2 linked regions of the Actinoplanes lobatus genome follow. The protein of the gene in region 1 interacts with the protein of each later gene in a pairwise test. Links are inferred from orthologs where the notes say so. Each region holds a gene or a part of one and is shown in the gene's direction. Other genes may lie near its edges.

The links.
Region 2: the proteins of BJ964_RS43405 (region 1) and BJ964_RS12925 interact in binary tests that used the Escherichia coli proteins (3 or more experiments, as listed by UniProt). The link is inferred for Actinoplanes lobatus from one-to-one orthologs.

The regions. Positions count from the first base shown.
Region 1 is NZ_JACHNC010000001.1:9,546,740-9,552,589, forward strand. Bases 1,390-4,389 are described here. They hold BJ964_RS43405 (ABC transporter ATP-binding protein), read left to right. Parts: upstream 1,390-2,382; coding sequence 2,383-3,396; downstream 3,397-4,389. Other genes in these bases: BJ964_RS43395 (ABC transporter permease), read left to right, coding at 1,390-1,631; BJ964_RS43400 (ABC transporter permease), read left to right, coding at 1,619-2,386; BJ964_RS43410 (cellulase family glycosylhydrolase), read left to right, coding at 3,511-4,389. Also shown: BJ964_RS43390 (ABC transporter substrate-binding protein), read left to right, coding at 1-742; more of BJ964_RS43395, read left to right, coding at 768-1,389; more of BJ964_RS43410, read left to right, coding at 4,390-4,917; BJ964_RS43415 (ArsR/SmtB family transcription factor), read left to right, coding at 5,089-5,457; BJ964_RS43420 (SRPBCC family protein), read left to right, coding at 5,454-5,850. UniProt on the Escherichia coli protein: Part of the ABC transporter complex CysAWTP involved in sulfate/thiosulfate import. Responsible for energy coupling to the transport system.
Region 2 is NZ_JACHNC010000001.1:2,809,403-2,815,059, reverse strand. Bases 1,366-4,172 are described here. They hold BJ964_RS12925 (glutamate-5-semialdehyde dehydrogenase), read left to right. Parts: upstream 1,366-2,050; coding sequence 2,051-3,295; downstream 3,296-4,172. Other genes in these bases: BJ964_RS12920 (hypothetical protein), read left to right, coding at 3,980-4,172; proB (glutamate 5-kinase), read left to right, coding at 1,366-2,011. In the rest of the region: BJ964_RS12940 (class I SAM-dependent methyltransferase), read right to left, coding at 1-487; BJ964_RS12935 (MGMT family protein), read right to left, coding at 531-836; more of proB, read left to right, coding at 899-1,365; more of BJ964_RS12920, read left to right, coding at 4,173-4,627; BJ964_RS12915 (glycosyltransferase), read left to right, coding at 4,627-5,657. UniProt on the Escherichia coli protein: Catalyzes the NADPH-dependent reduction of L-glutamate 5-phosphate into L-glutamate 5-semialdehyde and phosphate. The product spontaneously undergoes cyclization to form 1-pyrroline-5-carboxylate.

The DNA.
Region 1 (5,850 bases):
CGCGAACACGGCGATGTTCGCCCCCTACAAGGTGGCCACGTTCGACGAGATCCCGGCCGGGCTGAAGGACGCGAACGGCGCCTGGGTCAACGACTACGGCGGCTACATGTCGATCGGCTACGACAGCGCCAAGGTGCCCGCCCCGGCGACCGTCGACGACCTGCTGAAGCCCGAGTACAAGGGCAAGGTCGCGCTGAACGGCGACCCGACGCAGGCCGGCGCCGCGTTCGGTGGCGTACAGATGGTCGCGGTGGCCAAGGGCGGCACGCCGGAGGACATCAAGCCCGGTGTGGACTTCTTCGGCGCGCTGAAGAAGGCCGGCAACTTCCTGCCGGTCGACCCGACCCCGGCGACCATCGAGTCCGGCCAGACCCCGGTCGTCTTCGACTGGGACTACCTGAACGCGGCCCAGTCCAAGAAGCTGACCACCTGGAAGGTCGTCGTCCCGAACGGCGCCGTCCTCGGCTCCTACTACGTGCAGGCGATCAGTAAGGACGCCCCGCACCCGGCCGCGGCCCGGCTCTGGCAGGAGTTCCTCTACTCGGACGAGGGCCAGAACCTGTGGCTCAAGGGCGGCGCCCGCCCGGTCCGCGCCGACGCCATGCAGAAGGCCGGCACCATCGACGCAGGAGCCTTCGCCGCGCTGCCGAAGGTCGAGGGCACCCCGGTGATCCCGACCGAGGCGCAGAGCACCAAGGCCAAGGAGTACCTGACCGCGAACTGGGCCAAGGCCATTGGCTGAGGTCGCCGAAGCCGTTCCGCGGCGCGTGGCCGGCCGGTCACGCCCGCGGGCCGGCGCCCTGCTGGGCACGGTTCCGTTCTTCGCCTTCGTGACGATCTTCCTGGTCATCCCGACGCTGACCGTGGTGATCGGCGCGTTCACCGGTGACGGTGGGCGCGGTTTCACGCTGGAGAACGTGCGCGCCCTCACCGACGAGTACATTCTCGCGGCCTTCGGCCGCAGCATCACCCTCTCCGCGGCCAGCGCGATCGTCGGCGCGGTGCTGGGCGCCCTGCTGGCGTACGCGCTGGTCACCGCGAAACCGGACGGCCTGCTGCGACGGGTGGTCACCGCGGCCGCCGGGGTGCTCGCGCAGTTCGGCGGCGTCACGCTCGCCTTCGCCTTCCTGGCGACGATCGGGCTGAGCGGTTTCGTCACCCTCTGGTTGCAGGAGCACGGCCTCGATCCGTACGCGAACGGCGTCTGGCTGTTCGAACTGCCCGGCCTGACGCTGGTCTACACGTACTTCCAGATCCCGCTCATGGTGATCGTGTTCCTGCCCGCGCTGGACGGCATCCGGCCACAGTGGCGGGAGGCGACCGCGAGCCTGGGCGGCAACACCTGGCACTACTGGACCCGGGTGGCCGGGCCGCTGCTGGCGCCGGCGTTCCTCGGTTCGGCGCTGCTGCTGTTCGCCAACGCCTTCTCCGCGTACGCCACCGCCGCGGCCCTGGTCAGCCAGGGCAGCCCGATCGTCCCGCTCCAGATCCGCGGCGCCCTGACCAGCGAGGTCGTCCTCGGGCAGGCGAACCTGGGCAAGGCGATGGCGCTCGGCATGGTGGTCGTGGTGGCCGTGGTGATGACCCTCTACTCGCTGCTCCAGAAGAGGACCGCCAAGTGGCTAGGGTGATCTTCCGGTGGACGGTGCTGACCGTCATGGGCGTGTTCTTCCTGCTGCCGCTGATCGCCATGGTGGAGTTCAGCACCCGCGACCCGGAGACCTGGCCGCTGCTGCTGGACTGGCCGAAGCTGGCCGAGGAGTACCCGGCCCTGGCCGAGGGCATCCTGGCCTCGCTGGCGCAGGCGGCGCTGACCTCGGTGCTCATGCTGGTGCTGCTGGTGCCGACGGCGATCTGGGTCCGGCTGCGGCTGCCCCGGCTGCGGCGGGTGGTCGAGTTCCTCTGCCTGCTGCCGCTCACCATCCCGGCGATCGTGCTGGTGGTGGGCCTGGCCCCGGTGTACGCCTGGGTCAACTACCTCATCGGCGGCTCGTCGCTGACCCTCGTGTTCGCCTACACCATCCTGGTGCTGCCGTACGCGTACCGCGCCATCGACACCGGCCTGTCCGCGATCGACGTGAAGACGCTGGCCGAGGCCGCCCGCAGTCTGGGCGCCGGCTGGACCACCGTGATCTGGCGGGTGGTGCTGCCGAACATCCGCTCGGCGGTGCTGTCCGCCGCGTTCCTGACCGTGGCCCTGGTGCTCGGCGAGTTCACCATCGCCTCGCTGCTGCACCGTACCAACCTGCAGGTGGCCATCGAGTTCCTCGGCAAGAGCAGCGCGACCGTGTCGGTGGCGGTGTCGCTGACCGCGTTGCTGCTCGCGTTCGCCCTGCTGCTCGTGCTGTCCCTGGCGGGCTCGTCGTCCAAGGAGAGAAGATCATGACCGGGGTCGCCGTGACACTGGAGGGGCTGCGCCGGACCTTCGGCACTGTGCACGCCCTCGACGACCTGGACCTGGCGATCGAGCCGGGCGAGCTGATCGCCCTGCTCGGGCCGTCCGGCTGCGGCAAGACCACCGCACTGCGGATCCTCGCCGGGCTGGAGGACGCCACGGCCGGCCGGGTGCTGGTCGACGGGAAGGACGTCACCCGGCTGCCGGCCAACCGGCGCGGCATGGGCATGGTGTTCCAGGCGTACAGCCTCTTCCCGCACCTCACCGCCGCACAGAACGTGGAGTTCGGCCTGCGCCTGCGCCGGGGTTCGCTGACCCGGGCCGCCGAGATGCTGGACCTGGTGGGCCTGTCCGGCTTCGCGAAGCGGTACCCGCACCAGCTCTCCGGCGGCCAGCAGCAGCGGGTGGCGCTGGCCCGGGCGCTGGCGATCGAGCCGCGGGTGCTGCTGCTGGACGAGCCGCTGTCCGCGCTGGACGCCAAGGTGCGGGTGCAGCTGCGCGACGAGATCCGCCGGATCCAGACCGAGGTCGGCACCACCACCCTGTTCGTGACCCACGACCAGGAGGAGGCGCTCGCGATCGCCGACCGGGTCGGTGTGATGCGGGCCGGCCGGCTGGAGCAGCTGGCCACCCCGTCCGAGGTGTACCTGCGCCCGGCGACCGCGTTCGTGGCCGATTTCGTCGGTCTCAGCAACCGGCTTCCCGGTACCGTGAACGGCGACGTGGTGGAGGTGCTCGGGGCGCGGCTGCCACTGGTCACGCCGCACGCCGACGGTGCGGTCACCGCGCTGGTCCGCCCGGAGGCGGTCGAGGTCGTCCCGGCCCCGGACGCCACGGCCACCGTGCTGACCAGCAGCTTCCTCGGGTCGACCAGCCGCGTCACGGTGAGCGTCGGCGAGCAGGTGGTGGTGGTGCAGGTGCCGAGCGGGCGGTTGCCGGGTCTGCCCGCGGGAACCCGGGTCCGGGTCACGATCCAGCCGGTGGCGGTCGCTCTCGAATAGACAGGTATTGGCGCTCACGTTACAGTCAGGGACCATGGGAGCGCTCCCATCGCGGGTCGTCCCACCGCCGTTTCCCCGCGGCGGCCCCGCGTCCATCCCCCGAGGTGATGTTTCGTGAAACGCCGTACCACAACCATCCTGGCCGCGGTGCTGGCCGTGGCCGCGGTCTCGACGGCCGTCCTCTCCTCGCTCCCCGCGAACGCCGAGACCGCGGCGTTCCGGGTGGCGAGCTCCTGGAGCACCGGCTACCAGGCCGAGATCACGGTCGGCAACCCGTCCTCGTCGGCGATCAGCACCTGGAAGGTGGAGCTGACCCTGCCGGCCGGGACATCGGTCACGCAGGCCTGGAGCTCCACGCTCACCAGCAGCGGCAACACCTACACCTTCACCCCGGCGGCCTGGAACGGCACGATCGCCGCCAACGCCTCGACCAACTTCGGCTTCATCGTGACCGGGACCGGCCAGCCGACCGCCTGCCTGGTCAACGGCCAGACCTGCACCGGTACGACGGTGCCGACGTCCTCACCCACCACGTCACCCAGCGCGTCCCCCAGCACCAGCACCTCGCCGCCGCCGGTCAACGGCACCCCGGTCGGGATCAACGGCCAGCTCAAGGTCTGCGGCACCAAGCTGTGCAACCAGTACGGCAAGCCGATCCAGCTGCGCGGCATGAGCACCCACGGCATCCAGTGGTTCCCGGGTTGCTACACCGACGCAGGCCTCGACGCGCTGGCCACGGACTGGAACTCGGACCTGTTCCGGGTCTCGATGTACGTCCAGGAGCAGGGTTACGAGACCGACCCGGCCGGCTTCACCACACGGGTCAACAACCTGGTCGACAAGGCCGAGCAGCGGGGCATGTACGCGCTGATCGACTTCCACATCCTCACGCCGGGCGACCCGATGTACAACCTGGACCGGGCCAAGACCTTCTTCGCCCAGGTGTCGGCCCGTAACGCGGCCAAGAAGAACGTCATCTACGAGATCGCCAACGAGCCGAACGGCGTGAGCTGGGCGACCATCAAGAACTACGCCGAGCAGGTCATCCCGGTGATCCGGGCGAACGACCCGGACGCCGTCGTGGTGGTCGGCACCCGGGGCTGGTCGTCGCTGGGCGTCTCCGAGGGCGGCAGCTCGTCCGAGATCGTCGCCAACCCGGTGAACGCCTCCAACGTGATGTACACGTTCCACTTCTACGCGGCGTCGCACAAGGACAACTACCGCGCCGAGGTGGAGCGGGCCGCGGCCTCGCTGCCGCTGTTCGTGACCGAGTTCGGCACGGTGACCTACACCGGTGACGGCGCGGTCGACACGGCCAGCAGCAACACCTGGCTGGACCTGCTGGACCGGCTCCAGATCAGCTACGCGAACTGGACGTTCTCCGACGCGGGCGAGGGCAGCGCGGCGCTCAAGGCGGGCACCTGCGCGGGCGGCTCGTTCGCCGGCACCGGGGTGCTGACCGAGTCGGGCCTGCTGATGCGGTCCCGGATCCGTACCGCGGACAACTTCCCGACCTCCTGAGGAACCGTGTGAGCCGGCCGGCCCCGCTCCCGCCAAAGCAGGTCCGGCCCGGCGGCCCGCACCCACGATCCGGGTCGCCGACCGCGCCGGGTCCGCCCCCTCCACCGGGCGGGCCCGGCGCACCTCTTTCAATGTCCCACTTATATAAGTCGTATCTGATAGGGTGAACTCGTGCATGCGTTCGACGTGCTCGGCGATCCGGTCCGGCGCCGGATCCTCGAGTTGCTCGCCGAGGGTGAGCAGACCTCCGGAGCCGTCACCGCCATCATCCGGGCGGAGTTCGGCATCACCCAGCCCGCCGTGTCCCAGCACCTGCGGGTGCTGCGCGACAACGGCTTCGCCACCGTGCGCCCGGACGGCGCACGCCGGCTCTACGCGGTCGACGACACCGCGTTCCGGCAGGTGGACGACTGGCTGGCACCCTTCCGGCGGTTCTGGGCGCCGCACCTCGCCGCCATGGCCACCGAGGTGGCCCGCGGCAAGCGCCTGCGGCGACTGGCCGCCGGCGAGGAACCCACCGATGCGAGGAGCACGCGATGATCGAGGTCAAAGAGCAGATCAGCGAGGTACGGCGGACCATCGGCAGCCGCGTCCTGGCGGCCGGCGAGGCCCGGGTCATGACGATCAGCCAGGCCTACGACACCGACGTCGACGACCTGTGGGACGTGGTCACCAACCCCGAGCGGATCCCCCGCTGGTTCCTGCCGGTCTCCGGGGAGCTGCGCGAGGGCGGGAAGTACCAGTTCGAGGGCAACGCCGGCGGCACGATCACCACGTGCGACCGACCCCGCTCGGTCGCCGCCACCTGGGAGTTCGCCGGCAACATCAGCTGGGTCGAGGTCCGGCTCACCCCGGAGACGAACGGCCGCACCCGGTTCGAGCTGGAGCACGTGGCACACGTCGACGACGAGCACTGGGAGAAGTACGGCCCAG
Region 2 (5,657 bases), 6.7 Mb from region 1 along the record:
CGGTCAGGTAGGGCACCACGCCCAGCCAGAGGAAGAAGGCCGGTCCGTCCAGCGGCAGCCGGCCGGCCAGCGACTCCTTCTCGAAGTCGACGCCGATGTGACGCACCGTGTCCGGCACGGCGATACCCGCCGCGGCCAGCCGTTCCCGCTTCCACTCCCGCGTATCCGGATGATCCACTTCGATCACCGACACGCCCGGGTGCGGGTTGCGGTAGGCGAACGTGTCCAGGCCCGCGCCCAGCACCACCACCTGCCGCACGCCACGATCCACGGCAGCGGCCAGCGCGTCCTCCGCGAACCGGTGCCGGGCCGCGATGAACAGCCGCATGCCGCGGCGCGGGGCATCGGCCAGGAGATCCGCTTCCGCTTCACCCAGCATCGGTACGGCCAGCGCGTCCGCGAAGATCGAACCGCCTTCGAGCAGCTGATGGGCGGCGCGATAGCGGGCCGCGCTCCACGCTGTACGGCTCGGCGAACCCGCTTTCACCGCGCACCCCGCCGCACCGGCGCACCCGGCGTGGACCGGCCCGTCACCAGGGCATCCAGCCGGCGTCGGCCATCAGCACCCGGTCGCCGCGCATCGGCACGCCCTCGGCCGTCAGCAGCGCCTTGGCCCGCGCCTCGTGACCGGGTGGGAGCCGCCCGCCACCGCTGCACACCCGATGCCACGGGACGCCGCCGCCGTGCAGCGCCATGATCCGGCCGACCTGGCGGGGCGAGTTGCGGCCGGACCGGTCGGCCAGGGCCTCGGCGATCGCTCCGTACGACATGACCCGTCCCTCGGGGATGCTCTCCACCAGGGTCAGGACCTCTTCGACGTACTCCTGCGGTGTCATCACCCGCCACGATATGGGATCTGACAACGATCGACACCGGCCTGCCGAGCACAATGGGCCGGGTGCGGGAAGTGGTGACCGGTGCGCGCCGGATCGTGGTGAAGGTGGGGTCGTCCTCGCTGACCACCGCGACGGGCGGCATCGACGAGCAACGGGTCGACGCCCTGGTCGACGTGCTGGGCGCGCTGGCGACCGGTGGGCGTGAGGTGGTTCTGGTGTCCAGCGGCGCGATCGCCGCCGGGCTGGCTCCGCTGCAACTGCGCCGCCGACCGCGTGACCTGGCCACCCAGCAGGCCGCCGCATCGGTCGGCCAGGGTCTGCTGATCGGGCGGTACACGGCGGGGTTCGCCCGCCACGGGCTGACCGTCGGGCAGGTGCTGCTCACCGTCGACGACGTGACCCGGCGGGCGCACTATCGCAACGCGTACCGGACGTTGCGCAAACTGCTCGACCTGGGTGCGCTGCCGATCGTCAACGAGAACGACACGGTCGCCACCGAAGAGATCCGGTTCGGCGACAACGACCGGCTCGCCGCCCTGGTCGCCGCGCTGGCCCACGCCGACCTGCTGGTGCTGCTCTCCGACGTGGACGCCCTCTACACCGGCAACCCTTCGGACCCCCTGTCACGCCGCATCTCCTATGTTGCCGACGAATCCGACTTGTCCGATATCAACATCGCGACGCCGGGTCGATCCGGTGTCGGCACCGGCGGCATGGTCACCAAGGTCGAGGCCGCCCGGATAGCTACCGGATTCGGCATCCCGGTGGTCCTGACCGCGGCGCCGCTGGCCGGGGCGGCACTTGCCGGCGAGGAGGTCGGCACGCTTTTCCAGGCGGCCGGCAAACGTCCGGCGGCCCGCCTGTTCTGGCTGGCCCACGCCACCGCGCCACGCGGCCGCCTACACCTCGACGAGGGCGCGGTCGCGGCCGTGGTGGCCCGCCGCAAGTCGCTGCTGCCGGCCGGCATCACCGCGGTCGACGGGTCCTTCGCGGCCGGCGACCCGGTGGATCTGGTGGACGCCGGATCCGGGACACCGGTCGCGCGCGGGCTGGTCAACTACGACGCCGTCGAGCTTCCGGCGCTGCTCGGACGGTCCACACCCGAGTTGGCCGCGGAGCTCGGGCCGGGATATGAACGAGAAGTCGTGCACCGGGACGATCTGGTGCTGCTTTAGCCATACCCCTCATCGGGTCTGATCTCTGAAAGGTTTGCCATGAGCGTGCTGGAGCAGGCCTCCGCGGCCCGGATCGCCTCATTCGACCTAGCCGCGGCCACCCGTGCGGAGAAGGACCGGGCCCTGCTGCTGATGGCGGACCGGCTGGTCGAGCGGACCGACGACATCGTGCACGCCAACGGTGTCGACGTGGCGACCGCGCGGGAGAACGGCACGTCCGAGGCGATGATCGACCGGCTGGTGCTGACGCCGGAGCGGATCGCCGCGATGGCCGACGGCCTGCGCCAGCTCGCCGCCCTGCCGGACCCGATCGGTGACGTGGTGCGCGGCTCGACCCTGGCGAACGGCCTGGAGCTGCGGCAGGTCCGGGTGCCGTTCGGCGTGGTCGGCATGATCTACGAGGGCCGGCCGAACGTGACGGCCGACGCCGCCGGCATCTGCCTGAAGTCCGGCAACGCGGCCCTGCTGCGCGGCTCCGGCTCGGCCTTCTCGTCGAACGCGGCGATCGTCTCGGTGCTGCGCAAGGCGGTCGCCGACGCGGGTCTGCCGGCCGACACCATCCAGCTGCTCGACGCCACCAGCCGCGACTCGGTGAAGGAGCTGATGCGCGCCCGCGGCCTGGTCGACGTGCTGATCCCGCGCGGTGGCGCCTCGCTGATCAAGACGGTGGTGGAGCAGTCGACGGTGCCGGTGATCGAGACCGGGGTGGGCAACTGCCATGTGTACGTGGACGCCGCCGCCGACCTGGAGAAGGCTCTCGCCATCGTGCTCAACTCGAAGGTGCACCGCTGCTCGGTGTGCAACTCGGCGGAGTCGCTGCTGGTGAACGCCGAGATCGCCGACTCGTTCCTGCCCCTGGTCCTGGACGAGTTGGCCGCCGCCGGCGTCACCGTGCACGGAGACCCGCGCGTGGCCGGCTACAGCGACGCGGTGGTCCCGGCCACCGAGGAGGACTGGGGTACGGAGTTCCTGTCCCTGGACATGTCGGTCGCCGTGGTCGACACGCTGGAGGACGCGCTCGACCACATCCGCCGGTACGGCACCGGCCACACCGAGGCCATCGTCAGCGAGTCGGTCGCCGCGACCAGGCGGTTCGTGGCCGGTGTCGACGCGGCGGCCGTGATGGTGAACGCGTCGACCCGGTTCACCGACGGCGGCGAGTTCGGGTTCGGCGCGGAGATCGGCATCAGCACGCAGAAGCTGCACGCCCGTGGCCCGATGGGGCTGCCGGAGCTGACCTCGACGAAGTACATCGTCACCGGCAACGGTCACATCCGGGGCTGAGCCCGGTCGCGGACGGACCGGCTGCACAGCAGCCGGTCCGTCCAGGTAAACGCTCTGCCACCACAGCGTGACTACTCTCCGCTGCCACGCCTGCCGACCGACGCCGAAATCCGGCAAGTCGGCCATGATGTGCATCACGGGCAATCGAGGCTTCTACCGCAAAGCTTGCCTAACGCCTCACCCTCGATCCCGCCTCGACAGTGCACTCACGATCCAAAGTCGATGATGGAAGTTTGTTGCGGCCCAACGCTTCCACGGAGCCCGGCGTCGCCTCTCAGGCCAACTGGCGAGTGACGATGCGATCGCGGCAAATACAGAGGGCTAGCAATATCCGGGACTCGATCACTACATAGGGTGACAACGGCCGGATGACTCAGTGTTGCGCCGCCAAGGGACCCTCCCGGTACGGTGCGTGGGCTGTCGTTATCCCGTTTCCTTCCAGCCAACGTCGGCACCCTGGATGCGCCCTGCCCAAATGCGGCGCAAATCAGTGGGCCGGCCCGATCCAGTTTCGAAGGATCATGCTCAGCCTTTTGAACTTCGGGGCGTCACCGTTTCGCGTCCTCTTCCTGTTGGTATTGATCGTCTTCGGGTTGACCGTTCTTTCGAACATCGTCGCCGCGACGACGAGTCACCTGATAGACCGCCGGACGAAACGAATGATCGAGCGCTTCGGGAGCCACCATGGGTAAGACGTCACGCACGGGCCGATTCCGCGCTCGAATGACGAGCATTTCAGCGCTCGCTCTCGTCATGGTCACCAGCGGCCTCTTCTCCGCGTACGCCTCGGCGAACACATACGAAGCCATGGCCAACCGAGACATCCCGGTGTCCGACGTCGTCGAGAGCGTCCGCTTCACGTCCGACGACGCTACGGACGATCAGCTGGTCAGCGCATATCGCGCGACGTACAGCCCGGGCATGTTCGGAACCCCCGAGATGATCAAGCTCCCCGAGGCCGGCAAGCACATCCGCATCACACCGGCCACATATCAGGGTGGGCACTGGAAGGCGACCAAAGGCATCGCCCACACCTTTCTGAACGCCGGCCCGCGCCAGAAGGTATTCGGCAGCGCCTTCATCTACATGCGCCTGAACACGCTGACCACGAAGAATCTGGGTCAGGTGTACCCGGGTGACCTGGTGAACATCGTCACGACCCAGGGCTGGCAGCTGGGTTACCGGGTGACCACGGTCGGCACGGACGTATCGCAGTTGAAGCCCTTTGACGACGCCTCTGACTCGGCGATCGTGGTCACCTTCATCGATGACAAAACGGGTGCCGTCTCCTGTTTCATCGCCCACCTTTCGAAGGTCGGAGACCGCACCTGATGGATTCGGCGACCCTTTACGAAGTCATTCGCAACACCACTCGGCTGTTCGCCGTCCTGATGCTCGTCAAGTACACCCTCTTCCTGCTGGTCTCACCGTTTCACCACACGAAAGAGGCGATGCGGAGACTGCGCGTCGCCAGGAAGAGGCGTGGAGTCGCCTACGAGCCCCTGGTTTCCCTCCTGGTGCCCGCCTGGAACGAGGAGATGGGCATCACCGCCACCATCAACTCGATCCTGGAGAACGACTACCGCAACATCGAGATCGTGGTGGTGGACGACGGCTCGACCGACAGCACGCCTGAGCTGGTCAGGGCACTGGTGGCCGCCTATGAGGCGGACCATCCGAACAGCACCAAGTCGATCCGGTTCCTCAGCAAGGCGAAGGGCGGCAAGGGCACGGCCCTGAACTACGCCGTCGAGAACGCCCGCGGCGAGATCCTGGTCTCCGTCGACGCGGACTCCATCGCGCACCCGCACATGGTGCGGAACCTGGTCTCCTATTTTGCGGACGACACGGTCGACGCCGTGGTCGGCAATGTCAAGGTCGCCGGCGAGGTGGGGTTCCTGAACCTCCTGCAGAAGCTGGAGTACCTCTTCGGCTTCTACTCCAAGCGAGCCCAGTCCCTGCTGGGGGCCGAGTACATCTACGGGGGCGCCTGTGCCGCCTTCCGGAGGTCCACCGTCTTCGATGCGATCGGCGTGTTCGACACGTCCAGCATCACGGAGGACATCGAGATGTCGCTGCGGACGCGTTTCCACGGCCTCAAGGCGGTCTATGCCGACGACGCCATCTGCTACACCGAGGGCGCCGGCACGGTCATGGGCCTTCTCAAGCAGCGGCTGCGGTGGAAGAAGGGGCGCTTCGAGGCGTTCGGGAAGTACAAGAAGCTCTTCTTCTCCACGCGGGCGCAGCACAGCATGTGGCTCACCTGGTTCGCTCTGCCGTTCGCGATGCTCGCGGAGTTGCAGCTTCTGTTCGAACCCGTCGGACTGACCCTGCTCGCGCTCTACAGCTACGTCACCGGTGA